2 regions of the Exiguobacterium sp. UBA5002 genome follow, and region 1 is predicted to be linked to the other one. Evidence: riboswitches for the same ligand, from Rfam matches in the RefSeq annotation. Region 1 holds a riboswitch; the other holds the start of a gene.
The links. A riboswitch is a leader RNA that binds a small molecule or an ion and turns the genes downstream of it on or off. The one in region 1 is predicted to bind S-adenosylmethionine.
Positions count from the first base shown of each region.

Region 2: another riboswitch for S-adenosylmethionine. It lies ahead of B4C70_RS10195 (methionine ABC transporter ATP-binding protein); the one in region 1 lies ahead of B4C70_RS14620 (amino acid permease).

Region 1 is NZ_DGYQ01000048.1:58,905-66,741, reverse strand. Features, by position in the region: gene B4C70_RS14630 (MarR family winged helix-turn-helix transcriptional regulator) at 1-234, shown strand, start outside; gene mmuM (homocysteine S-methyltransferase) at 306-1,241, opposite strand; gene B4C70_RS14620 (amino acid permease) at 1,216-2,619, opposite strand; SAM riboswitch class I at 2,697-2,798, opposite strand; gene B4C70_RS14615 (ketopantoate reductase family protein) at 2,835-3,752, opposite strand; gene B4C70_RS14610 (GntR family transcriptional regulator) at 3,935-4,651, shown strand; gene gntK (gluconokinase) at 4,644-6,185, shown strand; gene B4C70_RS14600 (GntP family permease) at 6,210-7,556, shown strand; gene gnd (decarboxylating NADP(+)-dependent phosphogluconate dehydrogenase) at 7,577-7,837, shown strand, end outside.
Region 2 is NZ_DGYQ01000033.1:87,068-94,904, forward strand. Features, by position in the region: gene B4C70_RS10160 (arsenate reductase family protein) at 1-268, shown strand, start outside; gene gcvH (glycine cleavage system protein GcvH) at 333-716, shown strand; gene B4C70_RS10170 (thioredoxin family protein) at 815-1,096, shown strand; gene B4C70_RS10175 (class I SAM-dependent methyltransferase) at 1,636-2,274, shown strand; gene B4C70_RS10180 (S-ribosylhomocysteine lyase) at 2,278-2,742, shown strand; gene B4C70_RS10185 (PLP-dependent cysteine synthase family protein) at 2,739-3,662, shown strand; gene B4C70_RS10190 (bifunctional cystathionine gamma-lyase/homocysteine desulfhydrase) at 3,655-4,821, shown strand; SAM riboswitch class I at 4,879-4,983, shown strand; gene B4C70_RS10195 (methionine ABC transporter ATP-binding protein) at 5,062-6,084, shown strand; gene B4C70_RS10200 (methionine ABC transporter permease) at 6,081-6,746, shown strand; gene B4C70_RS10205 (MetQ/NlpA family ABC transporter substrate-binding protein) at 6,779-7,612, shown strand; gene B4C70_RS10210 (MDR family MFS transporter) at 7,692-7,837, shown strand, end outside.

The DNA of each region.
Region 1 (7,837 bases):
AGTCGCCAAGCAGCGGCACTCGATCAGAAGCAACTCGTTGAAAAAGTAAAAGATCCGACAGATGGGCGAGCCTTTTTCTATCATATTACAGATAAAGGACAACAAGAACTCACCATCTACCGAACCGCACGTCTCGCGAGCATCGAACGTCTACTGACAGACTGGCCAGCGGATGATGCAGAAGATTTCGGACGCCTATTGCAACAATTCAATCGCGCCTTGCGCGAACGGTAATGGAATCACACCATTAAAAAAAACGGACGCGAAATCGATTGATTTCGTGTCCGTTTTTTCGTCATCATTCATCACGTATGAGAAACCTGACAAACCGAACGAATTTGCGCGATGTGTTCCGGTGAAGTTCTACAACAACCGCCAATCAATCGTGCTCCAGCTTCATACCATGTCTTTGCGATGGCTTGGAACGACGTACACTGATTATTCGTACCTGACCATGTTTTTGCGACCGGATCATAGACCTCACCAGAGTTCGGATAGACGATGATTGGCACATCCGTCAACGCCTTGACGTGACGGATAAAATCGGTCGCGTAAGATGCTGGAAAACAATTTGCACCGATTGCTGCGAGCTGTGGATGTTGTCCGACCGTTTCAATACACGTCGCAAGTGCCGTTCCTTCACTAATGTGCGTCGCATCTTGAAGCGAGAACGTCAGCCAAGCAGATACTTCCGGGAACGCTTCGAGAATCCCGAACAACACGACAGCTTCCTCAAGCGACGGAATTGTCTCGAATGCCAGCAGATCAGCCCCCGCTTCAATCAATGCTTCGATGCGTGGTCTGTGGAAGGCTTCTAGCACATCTGCTGACACACCATAATGACCGCGATACTCAGAACCATCTGCTAAGTAGGCACCATAAGGACCAACTGATCCCGCGATCAATGCGGCACTCTTTCCGCTACGCGTCCGTGCATCTTGCGCTAAGGTAACCGTTTGTCGAATTAACGCTTGTGCTTCCTCGGTCGTGATGTGACGTTGCTTGAATCCTTCGATACTTGCTTGATAGCTTGAGGTGATCGCAACATCGGCGCCCACTTCAAAGTAATCGTGATGGACACGCTCAATCTGTTCCGGTGCTTCAATTAAGAGGCGTGCCGACCAAAGTGGATCGTTCAGGTCGAATCCCTTTTGTTCGAGTTCGGTCGCAAGGGCACCATCTAAAATAAGAAAAGGAACTTCCTGTAATCGTTGGTCAACTGGATTTTTGATTCGGGACATCTTCAACACTCCGTTTCTGAGAAGAATTCGTGAACGCATGAACGACATAACAGATCACGATGAATGGGATACCGCAATACAAGGCGACTCGTTGCGTCGGATCAAATCCGATACCAATCAGGGAAATCAAACAGACGACGAAAGCGGCGATCGGTACCAATGGAAAGAGTGGTGTACGATAGACCAATTCGTCGACCATATGCCCTTCGCGGAGGAATTGTTTCCGGAAGCGATACTGCGCAACGCTGATACTCATCCAGACGACGACAACAGCAAGACCGGAAATCGAGACGAGCGCGATATAGACACTTCCTGCTGCATAGATGCTAGAAAGCAAAGCAAGTCCTCCGCCAAGCATGCTGAACAATACAGCTCGAAGTGGAACCCCACTTGGTGTCACCTGGGCGAAGAAGCGCGGAATCATGCGTTCGTTCGCAAGCGACCAAAGCATCCGGGAGGCAGCGTAAAGCCCAGAGTTCGCTGCCGATAAGATCGCTGTCAGAATGACGAAGTTCATCACGTCTGCCGCATACGGAATCCCGATTCGTTCAAACACGGCAACGAATGGACTTTCGAGCACGCCCTTCCCTTCCGTTGGCAATAAGACGGCTAATACGATGATCGTACCGACGAAAAAGAGGACGAGTCGCAAAATCGTTGTTCGGATCGCAAGCGGAATCGTCCGCTTCGGATCGACCGCTTCACCCGCTGCGACGCCGATCAATTCCGTTCCTGAGTAAGCAAAGTTCACGGCAAGCATCGTCATGAAGATCGCAAATGCCCCATTTGGAAACAATCCTCCTTCCGTTAAGGAAGAAAAGAATGGTGCCGGGCTACCATCTTGTAATGGGATGAAGCCAACGATGGCTCCCGCACCAAGTAAAATGAAAGCAATGATCGTCACGACCTTAATGGCGGAGAACCAAAACTCGACTTCAGCAAATACGCGGACCTTCAAGACGTTGATACCAAGGATCATCGCAGCGAATAATGCACTGAACACCCAGACTGGAATCGACGGGAACCAACGTTGCATCAAAATGCCTGCTGCCGTGAATTCTGAACCAAGGGCGACCGTCCACGTCAGCCAGTAGAGCCAGGCCACTGTATAACCGGTGCCGGGTCCAATGTACTTCGTTGCGTACTTATGGAATGATCCGGTTTCCGGCATGTGCACGGCGAGTTCACCGAGACTTAACATGACTAAGTAAACGACGACGGCCCCAATCAAGTAAGACAGAATCGTTCCGACGCGTCCTGCTTGTTCCAACGTATAACCTGTACTTAAAAATAATCCTGTTCCAATGACACCACCTAACGACAGCATGATCAGATGACGTGATTCCATCTTGCGTCGAAACGCTCCGCTCGTTTTCATGAATCCATTTCCTCCTCGTTCCACCTATTCCAAACAAAAAACGCATCCTCACGGATGCGTCGGTCGACAATTCGGAAATCTTATCGATCGGGTGCAGCACCCGCAGGAATTAGCACAGTATCTTTCGACCTGTTGCTGAGGTTTCATAGGGCCAGTCCCTCCACCTCTCTGGATAAGTATGTAATTGTTCCTAACCATATCAGAATGCAGATAATTCAGTCAACAGGCATTTCCCGATTTTTTTGATAGATCCATAAATTAGATTCAATCAGTTGAAGATGACGTGAAGAGCGTGTTTCGAGCAAAGTACTAAAGAAATGTTTCACTTCGACGGGCTGACCCTTTTCCATGTCCCGTAACATCGATGATTTCATCGTGTCTTCCATTGCATGCATCTGCTTCAGCAAGACCGCTTCTACATCGTCATTAAAGACTGCGCCTTGTTCTTCCATCGCTCGCTTCGCTTCCTTCATGACGTCTTGAATCATCTGATGACCAATTGGGTCCTTGCGAATTGGACCGATGGCAGAGCGAAATAGTGTCGTCACGCCCGCAAATGTCGAAATGAAGAGGTACTTTTGCCACATGTCATCCATGATATGCATCGAGTACGCCATCGGTGCCTTCGCTTTCGCAAAACGTGTTGCAATCTCCTCTAAACGCGCTGTTGGTTTACCGGTTCGTGAACCAAACAATAGCCGATGCGACGGGCTTGTCTGTACAATACGCCCTTCTGCATCAAGCGTCGATTCAATGAAGCAAAGTCCGCCCAGTACTCGATCTTCTCCGAAGACTTCTGTTAACCGTCGTATATGCTGCATGCCGTTCAACAAAGGAATGATGTACGTCTCGCTCGAAACAAATGGCGCAAGATCCTGTAGGACATCATCCAAGTGATAGGCTTTCGTCGAAAGTAAGACGACATCAAATGTGTGATTCAGTCGCATGTCTCGTGTCACTAACTGAGGCGTGATCATAACATCACCATGAGGACTAGTGATCTGTAACCCTGTCTTTTGTAATTGTTCATATCGCTTCGGACGGACGAGAAAGGTCACCTGTTCACCTTGCTCAGCAAGACGGCCCCCGAAATAACCTCCGACTGCTCCTGCACCTACAACTAAAATATTCATATGTACTATCTCCTCCTTACCCGTTCTGATTATTGATTACTCCTTCACCCTAACATATTTGGAATCGATTTCCTGATTGCCAGTTGAATCGTTAAGATTTAAGTGAAGCGTTTGCATTTTAGAAAAAAACGTATATACTAACTTGTATACAAGTATACTCAATGTAGAAATCAGGTGATTTTATGTCAGAACTGTTATACCCCTTGAAGTGGTTGTCAAAAGCTTCTGCCGGAGATCGTGTCGCGCACGAACTACGAATGCGGATCATTTCAGGAAAAATTGAAAGCGGTACCATTTTATCCGAAAACAAAATAGCCTTTGATTTTTCAGTCAGTCGCTCACCTGTCCGTGACGCGTTAAAGGTCCTTGCAGCCGAACAGTTGATTCGTCTCGAACGAATGGGGGCGGTCGTCGTCGGTTTATCCGAGCGCGACATTCAAGAAATCTATGATGTCCGGTTACTCATCGAAACGTTCGTCTTCGAGCGACTTGTTAAGGTCGAACGGGCAGAACTCGTCCGTGAACTCAGCAAAATTCTCGAAATGATGAAGGTTGCCATCAAATATAAGGATGCTGATGAATTCTCTTTCCAAGACGTACTGTTTCATGAAACGATCATCCGCTCGATCGATCATGGGTATGTCAGCATGATTTGGCAAAATCTCAAACCAGTCATGGAAAGTTTCATCCTCCTATCAATGCGGGTACGATTCGAGGAAGACATCGAAGACTTTGAACGCATCCTCGCGAACCATGCCTTGTATATCGAAGCGATCGAGACAGGAGATCGTGAACGGATGGTTGCTTCCTTACATCAGAACTTTGATGATGTTCAGGAAGTCGAAGATCTTTGGAAAACGCAACAAATGATGTCGAAAGGAGTCGATTCACATGACTAAATACATGTTAGGCGTCGATATCGGAACGACGAGTACGAAAGCAGTCTTATTTACGACAAAAGGAGAGGTCATCGGACAAACGAACGTCGGTTACCCACTCCACACACCGAACCGTTCGACGGCGGAACAGGATCCGGAAGAAATTTTTGATGCCGTACTCGAATCCATCCGATTGATCACAAAACGTCATCCGAGCATGCCACCGAAGTTCGTCGCGTTCAGTAGTGCCATGCACAGTTTGATTGCGATGGACGCACAACATCAACCGTTGACTGCCTGCATCACATGGGCGGACAGTCGGAGTGAAGCATGGTCGAACAAGATTAAGGAACAATATGGTCTCTCGATCTATCACCGGACCGGGACACCGATTCATCCGATGTCACCGCTTAGCAAAATCAGTTGGCTCGTCGAAGATCGTCCGGAGCTCCACGCTCAAACGAAAAAGTATGTCGGGATCAAGGAGTTCGTGTTCCAAAGACTGTTCGGAACATATGTCATCGACCACTCTCTCGCTTCAGCAACTGGTCTCTTTAATATTCATGAATTAGGTTGGGATACGGGCGCACTGCATGTCGCGGGTATCGATGCAAGCTATTTATCGGAACCCGTACCGACAACGACGTCATGTACCGGACTTAATACTGATTACGCACGACAAATGGGACTCTCCGTCGATACGCCGTTCTTAGTCGGTGCCAGTGATGGTGTCCTCTCCAATTTAGGTGTCAACGCGATTCGCAAAGGGGAAATCGCGATCACGATCGGAACGAGCGGTGCCATCCGAACGATCATTAATCGTCCACAGACGGATGAAAAAGGACGAACGTTCTGTTACGCGCTGACCGAGGACCACTGGGTCATCGGCGGCCCCGTCAATAACGGAGGAATGGTCTTACGGTGGATTCGTGACGAACTCGCTTCAGCAGAAGTCGAGACAGCAAAACGCCTCGGCATCGATCCGTATGCTGTCCTGACGAAGATTGCCGAACGCGTCCGCCCGGGGTCCGACGGTCTGTTGTTCCATCCTTACTTGTCCGGTGAACGAGCACCGCTATGGAATCCGGACGTCAGCGGTTCATTCTTCGGTTTGACGCTCTCACACAAAAAAGAGCATATGATCCGGGCGGCACTAGAAGGCGTCATCTACAATCTGTATACCGTCTTCCTCGCACTCGTCGAATGCATGGATGGTCCTGTGACGCGGATTCAGGCAACCGGTGGGTTTGCCCGGTCCGAAGTCTGGCGCCAAATGATGGCGGACATCTTTGAATCAGAAGTCGTCATTCCGGAAAGTTTTGAAAGTTCATGTCTTGGTGCTTGTATTCTCGGACTGTATGCGACAGGGGAAGTCGATTCGTTCGAAGTCGTCTCTGAGATGATCGGGGAAACGCATCGCCATGTACCAAATGAAGAAGCGATGCATGAATATCGTCAGCTCTTACCAATTTTCATTAGTCTAGCGCGGACATTGTCTGAAGATCACAAACGAATCGCTACGTATCAACGGAGCTTGATTCAAGAAGAAAACTAACTTAATCTTTTGGGGGAAGTCATCATGCCTTTAGTCATCGTAGGAATTGGGATCGTCGCGTTGCTCGTTCTCATCATGGGGTTGAAATTAAATACGTTCGTCTCACTCATCATCGTTTCCTTTGGCGTTGCACTACTACTCGGCATGCCGCTCGATCAAATCGTCAAGACGATCGAAGCCGGTATCGGAGGAACACTCGGTCACCTAGCACTGATCTTTGGTCTCGGTGCCATGCTTGGAAAGCTGATTGCTGACGCCGGGGGGGCGCAGCGAATCGCCATGACGCTTGTCGCCCGATTCGGGGAAAAGAACATCCAGTGGGCAGTCGTCGTCGCTTCGTTCATCATCGGGATCGCCCTCTTCTTCGAAGTCGGACTCGTTTTGTTGATTCCAATTGTCTTTGCGATTTCACGTCAACTTCGTGTCTCGATTCTATATCTCGGGATCCCGATGGTCGCTGCCCTATCCGTCACGCACGGCTTCTTACCACCTCACCCGGGTCCGACCGTCATCGCTGGGGAGTATAAAGCCAATATCGGGGAAGTCTTATTGTATGGTTTCATCGTTGCTGTTCCGACAGTCATCATCGCTGGTCCTGTTTTTACGAAGATCGCGAAACGCCTCGTACCTGAATCGTTTACACGCACAGGAAACATCGCGTCACTCGGGGAACAAAAAGAATTTGATTTAGACGAGACGCCAGGTTTCGGTATTAGTGTCTTCACTGCGATGCTACCGGTCCTCTTGATGTCGGTCGCAACGATCTTCACGCTTTTACAAGAAACACTCGGCTTGGGTGAGAGTAACGTCATCTCGGCGATCGAGTTCATCGGGAACGCCTCGACGGCGATGTTGATTTCGTTACTCGTCGCGGTCTACACGATGGGGATCGCCCGTAAGATTCCGATGCAAACGGTCATGGAATCTTGTACGACGGCCATCGCCCAAATCGGGATGATGCTATTGATCATCGGTGGTGGCGGTGCCTTCAAACAAGTCTTGATTGACGGCGGCGTCGGTACATTCGTCGCACAATTATTTGAAGGATCGGCGTTATCTCCGATTCTGCTCGCTTGGTTGATCGCTGCGATTCTGCGAATCTCACTTGGTTCTGCGACAGTCGCTGCCCTTTCGACAGCAGGTCTCGTCATTCCGTTACTGGAGCAATCTGACGTCAACTTAGCGCTCGTCGTCCTTGCGACTGGTGCGGGTAGTCTGATCGCTTCACACGTCAATGATGCGGGCTTCTGGATGTTTAAAGAATATTTCGGTTTATCATTAAAAGAAACGTTTGCGACATGGACTGTGCTTGAGACGATCATTTCCGTTTGTGGACTTGGGTTCGTTCTTCTCCTCAGCCTCGTCGTCTAAGAAAAGGAGTCGTTCTACTTATGCAACATTCTATCGGAGTCATCGGGCTTGGCGTCATGGGACGCAACTTAGCACTGAATATGGCGAGTCATCAAGAAGAAGTCGCCATCTATAACTACACACGTGATTTAACGGACGATCTCGTCGCACACGATGAGGGATTACCACTTCATCCGTACTACGATATCGAAGCATTCGTACAGTCACTCGCCCGTCCGCGTAAAATCTTCATGATGGTCACGGCCGGCAGCGCGATTGATTCAGTCATCGAATCGTTACTT
Region 2 (7,837 bases), on a different contig from region 1:
CAAACATATCGTCGAGGAGACACCATCAGCAACGACGATCCAGGAACTTCATCAAAAGAGTGGAGAGCCACTGAAGAAATTCTTCAACACGAGCGGTCAATCATACCGTTCGCAAGGCATCAAGGACAAACTCCCTGAGTTATCAGAAGACGAGCAATACAAGTTGCTCGCAAGTGACGGCATGTTGTTGAAGCGTCCGATTGTCACAGACGGGAAAGACGTCACGATTGGCTTTAAAGAAGAAATGTATCAAGGAAAATGGTATTAAGTTCAGAGTCGATTTTGGTATACTGAACACGTTAGTCCAAATTAGTCCACAGGGGGAATCGGAAATGAGTAAAGTAAAAGACAACTTACGCTATTCGGAAGAACATGAATGGGTCGAAGTATCAGGAAACAAGGCGCGTATCGGAATCACGGATTTCGCGCAACACGAACTCGGGGATATCGTCTTCGTCGAATTGCCTGAAGTCGGGGATACGATCTCAGCAAACGAGCCATTCGGTTCAGTCGAGTCGGTCAAGACAGTCTCGGAATTATACGCACCGATCTCTGGTAAAGTCGTTGCCATCAACGAAAACCTTTCGGATTCCCCAGAACTCGTCAACGAGTCACCATTCGAAGGCGCTTGGATGGTCGACATCGAAATCGAAGATGCTTCACAAGTCGAAGCATTGATGGATGCTGCAGCATACAAATCGATGATCAACGAGTAATACTTAACGAAAAGAGAGTGAACGAGGCGCTTGCGTTTCGTCCGCTCTCTTTTTTTTGTATACTGACGACAGATACCACGAAGAAAGGAGCGACCCCGATGCAAGAAGTCACGACCGTCCCAGAAAACGGGCTATTGTATGTCTATGCACCGATGTGCGGGACATGCGCCATCGCGGAACGTATGCTCGATATCGTCGAAGCGACGGAATCAGGTCAATCGATTCAGAAGGCGAACGGGAATTTCATTCCGGATTTCTTAGAAGAAGCCCGTGTCATGAGTGTTCCTGCGTTGTTGCGAATTGAAGAAAACCAAGTCGTAGAGCGACTTTATGCTTTCCAGTCTGTCCAAAACGTCTTTGCTTTCTGTCAAGAACGGTAAGAAAAGTCCGATTGGATTTTTCTTTTTGTTAAATTGTCGGAATATTTACAATAATCCGTTGACAACGCAGAAATATGAATGGTATATTCATAACAACTTCTAGAAATGCATTATAGGAAGTCTAGCAGAGATGATCGTTCAATACGATTCAAGTCCTGAACCCTTTCTCCCATCCTAAGCCGGTGTATTGTTTCCCCTTAAGTCGTCCCCCAAAGACGAAGCGGTGCAATGAACGGGTGGTGGATCGAAAGGACCGATCAGGAAGTGAACGTAAGCTGGCGATCATGTCGAACAGGCGCCGTCCTCCACGCGGAAGAGCGAACAATTCCGAATGGAGCTGGGTTTTCCTTCGTAGCATTTCTAACCACATTATTCGTGTTGTCGGTTCGCCGGCAACGCCTTTTTTTGTTTTCTGGAAGTTTTTTCGAGCCGGTCGCTTGCCAGGATAGAATCTCCTTGCTACAATGCGAATAAGGAAAATTACTTTAATTCATATCCGATTACTCGGAATTAACTGGTGAGATGGAGGACGACAAGGCATGACAGTACGTTTTATGGATGTTTTCACAGAATGGGCATCAACGTATGACGAGACAGTAACCGGACATGATCCGGAGTATAAAGAGGTTTTTCGTCGATACGATGAGATTTTGGATACAGTAGCGGATAAAGCGCAGTCGCCGGTCATTGAATTCGGAGCAGGCACAGGGAACCTGACACAACGTCTTCTGGCACGTCACGACGCCGTACTCGCCGTCGAACCAAGTCCGGAGATGCGGGCAATCCTGACGGAAAAGATTCCGTCACTTGATGTACAAGACGGTCACTTCCTCTCGTTCGAGGCGAAGGAAGCACGCAGTTTTGTTTCGACGTATGCGTTTCATCATCTAACAGATGAGGAAAAGGGAGAAGCAATCGAACTGATGGCATCACATTTACCGGCAGACGGAAAAATCGTCTACGCGGATACGATGTTCGTCTCAGAAGAAGCACGCCAGCAAACGATCCGTGAAGCACGTGCTCAAGGGTTCGACGCGTTAGTGGAAGATCTCGAACGCGAATTCTACCCGTTGATTCCAGTCATGGAAGAATTGTTTACATCACGCGGGTTCACTGTTAAATTTATACAATACAATCACTTCGTCTGGCTCGTAGAAGCCGAGAAAATGGGGGAATAAATCATGGCACTTCAAAAAATGAACGTCGAAAGCTTTAACCTGGATCATACGAAAGTCAAAGCACCTTATATCCGCGTCGCGGGTTATAAAGAAGGTAAAGTCGACCAAGTCGTCAAATACGATATCCGTTTCACGCAACCAAACGTTGAGCAAATGCCGATGCGTGCGATGCACACACTCGAGCACTTACTTGCTGAGAACATCCGCAACTACTCGGATGATGTCATCGATGTCTCGCCGATGGGATGCCAAACAGGTTTCTACATGGCGATGATGAACTTCGACTCGGTCGAAAAAATGAGCGAACTCGTTGAGAAGACGTTGAAAGACGTCCTTGCAGCAGAAGAGATTCCAGCGCAAAACGAAGTCCAATGTGGATTTGCGAGCGCACATGACCTCAAAGGAGCGAAGCACTATGCCGAGAAAATGCTTGCCGGTCGTGATGAATGGGACATCGTCTTCGGATGATCGCGAACAACGTCCGCGACCTCGTCGGAAACACACCACTCTACGAGATCACTTCATTCGATTTGCCTGCTGGTACGCGCATTTTGGCGAAGCTCGAATGGATGAACCCTGGGGGCAGCGTCAAAGACCGCCTTGGCATTCAACTCGTTGATGCAGCGATCGAAAACGGACATGTGACACCAGGCGGTACGATCATTGAGCCGACAGCCGGGAATACCGGCATCGGCTTGGCGCTCGCCGCTAAAAAATACAATCTTCAAGTCATCTGTGTCGTTCCGGAAAAATTCAGTCAGGAAAAACAGACGTTGATGCGGGCACTCGGCGCAACCGTCGTCAACACGCCGACTGAACTCGATATGCAAGGGGCTATCGACCGGGCAAAAGAACTCGGTCAGGAAATTCCGAACAGTTACGTTCCGTTACAATTCGAAAACGAAGAGAACCCAGTCACGTATCAGCGGACACTCGGTCCTGAGCTGATTGCGGACTTGCCGCACATCGACTGGTTCGTTGCCGGTTGTGGTTCAGGTGGTACGTTCGCCGGAACAGCGGACTTCTTAAAACAACGTCTCGGTACAAAAGCAGCGATCGTCGAACCGGAAGGCTCCGTCTTAAATGGTGGTCCAGCCGGTCCGCATAAGACAGAAGGCATTGGAACAGCGAAATGGCCAAGTCTCGTTCCGCGTGAACTCGTCGACGAGATTCATACGATTTCTGACCGCGATGCATTTGACGCGGTTCATACACTCGCTGCTCGCGAAGGATTACTCGTCGGTAGTTCAGCAGGTGCAGCGCTCGTTGCTGCGCTTGATATCGCGAAGCGTCACCCCGGCAGTACGATCGTCACCGTCTTCGCAGACAGTGCCGAACGCTACTTAAGCCAACAAATCTTTGAAAAGGTGGACGAAACTCATGCGTAAGAAGACAGCATTGATTCATGGAGGAACAGGTGTCGACCGGGCAACAGGAGCCGTCACACCTCCGATCTATCAAACAAGCACATACAAGCAGGATAAAATCGGTCAACTCAAGGACGGATACGAATACTCACGGACAGCGAACCCAACACGGACGAGCATCGAACGATTGATTGCGGATCTCGAGGGCGGCGCACGTGGTTTTGCCTTCGGTTCTGGGATGGCAGCGATCCATGCCGTCTTCCACTTGCTTGAGTCTGGCGACCACATCGTCATGACGGATGACGTCTACGGTGGTACGTTCCGCTTGATGCAACGCGTCTTACCAAAGTTCAACATCCAAGTGACATTCGTCGATACGACGGACCTTGCAGCGACGGAAGCAGCGATCCAAGACAACACGAAGATCGTCTACGTCGAAACACCGACGAACCCGTTGTTGAAAGTAACGGACATCGCAGCCATCGCAACGATTGCCAAACGTCACGATCTTAAACTCGTCGTCGACAACACGTTCGCGACTCCATATCATCAACAACCACTCGCGCTTGGTGCAGACATCGTCTTGCACAGTGCAACAAAATACATCGGCGGACACTCGGACGTCGTCGCTGGACTTGTCGTCGTCAAAGATGATGCGCTCGGCGAAGAGCTTCACTTCATCCAAAACTCGACAGGCGGCGTACTTGGACCGCAAGACAGCTTCTTGCTCGTCCGTGGTCTTCGTACACTCGGTATCCGGATGGATGCGATCGAAGAGACAGCCCATGATCTCGTTGCGTTCCTGCAAGCGCAAGACATCGTCTCGAACATCTTCTATCCAGGACTTGCATCGCATCCTGGTCACGACATCCAAGCGAAACAAGCGACTGGATTCGGTGGGATGATCAGCTTTGATGTCGGTTCAGCAGCGAACGCAGAAAAACTCGTCGAGGCGACACACTTCTTCACACTCGCTGAGAGTCTTGGTGCCGTCGAGAGTCTGATTTCCGTTCCTGCACGGATGACGCACGCGTCGATCCCAGCAGAACGTCGGGCAGAACTTGGCATCACGGACGGTCTCGTTCGGATTTCAGTTGGACTTGAGGACGCGGAAGATTTGAAAGAAGACTTAACACGTGCTTTCACGTTCCTCGAAAAAGTTTCTGAAAAAACTGTTTGACAACAAAAATAACCCCTGCTAATATTCAGAATATATTCTACAAACTTAATACCGAAACTCTTATCGAGAGTGGTGGAGGGACTGGCCCGATGAAACCCGGCAACCGCGGATCTAATCCGAAGTGGTGCTAATTCCAGCAGACAAAAGTCTGGGAGATGAGAGCAAATGGTTTTGTGTACTGAAAAGTGCGCGCGTTTGCTCTAAAACGCGCGCACTTTTTTTATTTTAGGAGGGACAGTTGTGATTCGTTTACAAGACGTAGGAAAGATTTATCGCTCAAAGCGCGGAGCGGTCGAAGCTGTCGCGAATGTCGATCTGACAATCGAACGCGGTGAAATTTTTGGAATAATCGGTTATTCCGGAGCAGGGAAATCGACCTTGATCCGATTGCTGAATATGCTTGAAGCACCAACGAGTGGTTCGATCCAAATCGATGGTGTTGAGATGACATCACTAAAACCAAAGGAATTACGAGGCGTCCGTAAGAATGTCTCGATGGTCTTCCAACATTTCAACTTACTATGGTCACGGACGGTTGAAGAGAACATCATGTTCCCACTCGAGCTCGGTGGCTTCCCGAAAGCACACCGCAAGGAACGGGTAGCGGAACTGATCCAACTCGTTGGTTTAGACGGACGTGAAAAAGCCTATCCGTCGCAATTATCCGGTGGTCAAAAGCAACGTGTCGGTATCGCTCGGGCACTGGCATCGAACCCGGACGTTCTCTTATGTGACGAGGCAACAAGTGCACTCGATCCGAAGACGACGGACTCAATCCTTGAGTTACTCGTTGACATCAATGAAAAACTGAAACTGACGATCGTCTTGATCACACACGAGATGCACGTCATTCAAAAAATCTGTCACCGGGTCGCCGTCATGGAAGCCGGTAAAATCGTCGAGCAAGGACCGGTCGCAGAGGTCTTCCGTCATCCGAAGCAAGCGATGACGAAGGAGTTCGTCAAACAATTGACGTCGCCTTCGGAAAACGAGTTGACGTTCGCGAAACTACGCGAACGGTACCCAACCGGAAAAATCGTTCAGTTGACGTTCGTCGGATCAACAGCGGAAAGCCCGATCCTCGCGGAAGTCATGAAGGATTCACCGGTCCTGTTCAACATCATCGGCGGAAACGTCGGTCAATCACAGGAAGGGGCACTCGGTACACTGTTCATTCAGTTGATCGGGGAAACAGAAGCAACACAAGCGGTCATCACGAAGCTTCAAGCCAGTGATGTTGAAGTGGAGGTGGATCACCGATGATTTCATTCTTTGACAACCTAGATTGGGACATGGTGTGGGAAGCGACAGGCAGTACCGTCTATATGACGGCAATCGCTGGGGTTTCGACATTCGTTCTCGGTTTGATCATTGGTTTACTATTGTATGCGACAAACGAAGAGTTATTGTTCAAGAATCGGGCGTTCTATTCAGTGTTGAGCTTGATCGTCAACGTCTTCCGTTCGATTCCGTTCATCATCTTACTGATCTTATTGATTCCATTTACGACAGCGATCGTCGGTTCGTTCCTCGGACCAACGGCAGCATTACCGGCACTGATTTTCGGTGCTGCACCATTTTACGGTCGGATGGTTGAACTCGCGTTACGTGAAGTCGATAAAGGTGTCATCGAGGCAGCTGAATCGATGGGGGCGACGAAGTTCCAAATCATCTATAAAGTCTTAATCCCGGAAGCGTTGCCTGCCATCGTTTCTGGTATCACGGTCACACTCGTCTCACTTGTCGGTTATACGGCAATGGCCGGAGTAGTCGGCGGAGGTGGACTTGGGGACATGGCCTTCATCGAAGGATTCCAGCGTTCTCAAAACGATGTCATCGTCATTGCGACACTCTTAATCTTAGCGATCGTCTTCGTCATCCAAATCATTGGTGATTTGCTGATCCGTGCGATCGATAAACGTTAATTCGAAACTTAATCATATTGGAGGAATCATTCATGAAAACTTGGAAAAAATTCGTAGGTACTGCTGCTGTATCCGTCTTAGCTATTAGTCTTGCTGCATGTGGCGAAAAATCATCAGGATCAGACAGCGACGACAAAACACTTGTCATCGGTGCTTCAAACGTACCGCACGCTGAGATTCTTCAGCACGTTAAAAAAGAATATGAAGCAAAAGGTTACAAGCTTGAAATCAAGAAGTTCCAAGATTACGTACTTCCGAACAAAGCGCTCGCTTCAAAAGAAATCGATGCGAACTACTTCCAGCACGTACCGTATCTTGAGCAACAAGAGAAAGAAAACAAATCGTATAAGTTCGCGAACGCAGGTGGCGTCCATGTTGAACCACTCGGTATCTACTCGAAGAAATACAAGTCACTCGATAAGTTGCCAAACGGTGCAACGATCTTAACGAGCTCAAACGTCGCGGAACGCGGTCGTGTCTTGACGTTCCTTCAAAACGAAGGGTTGATCAAACTCAAAGACGGTAAAACGACAGATGCACAACTCGGCGATATCGCGGAGAACCCGAAGAAACTTAAGTTCAAAACGAACATCGAAGCATCGCTTCTTCCGCAAGCTTACAAAAACAATGAAGGCGACGCCGTCCTCATCAACACGAACTATGCGATCGATAACGGTCTGAACCCGTTAAAAGACGCGATCGCATCAGAAGATGAGTCTTCACCATACGTCAACATCATCGTCACACGTGATGGCGATGAAAAAGACAAGCGTGTCACAACACTTCTTGACGTGCTGCACGAAAAGAAAAATCAAGATTGGATCCTCGACAAGTACAAAGGTGCGGTCGTTCCAGTCAGCAAATAAGTTCACCGAAGCCGGCATCCTTCCTATATAATGGAAGGATGCTTTTCATTTGTCGGAAACAGGGGTTAGGGGGAATCATATGCAACGCATACGTCAACTGCATCCGTTGACACTCGGGGTCTTGTTCGGGACGTTTTTCTCGCGTCTCGGAACGTTCATCACGATGCCGTTCTTCGCCATCTACATGACGACCGTCTTGAAGTTTGATCCGGTCGATGTCGGCTG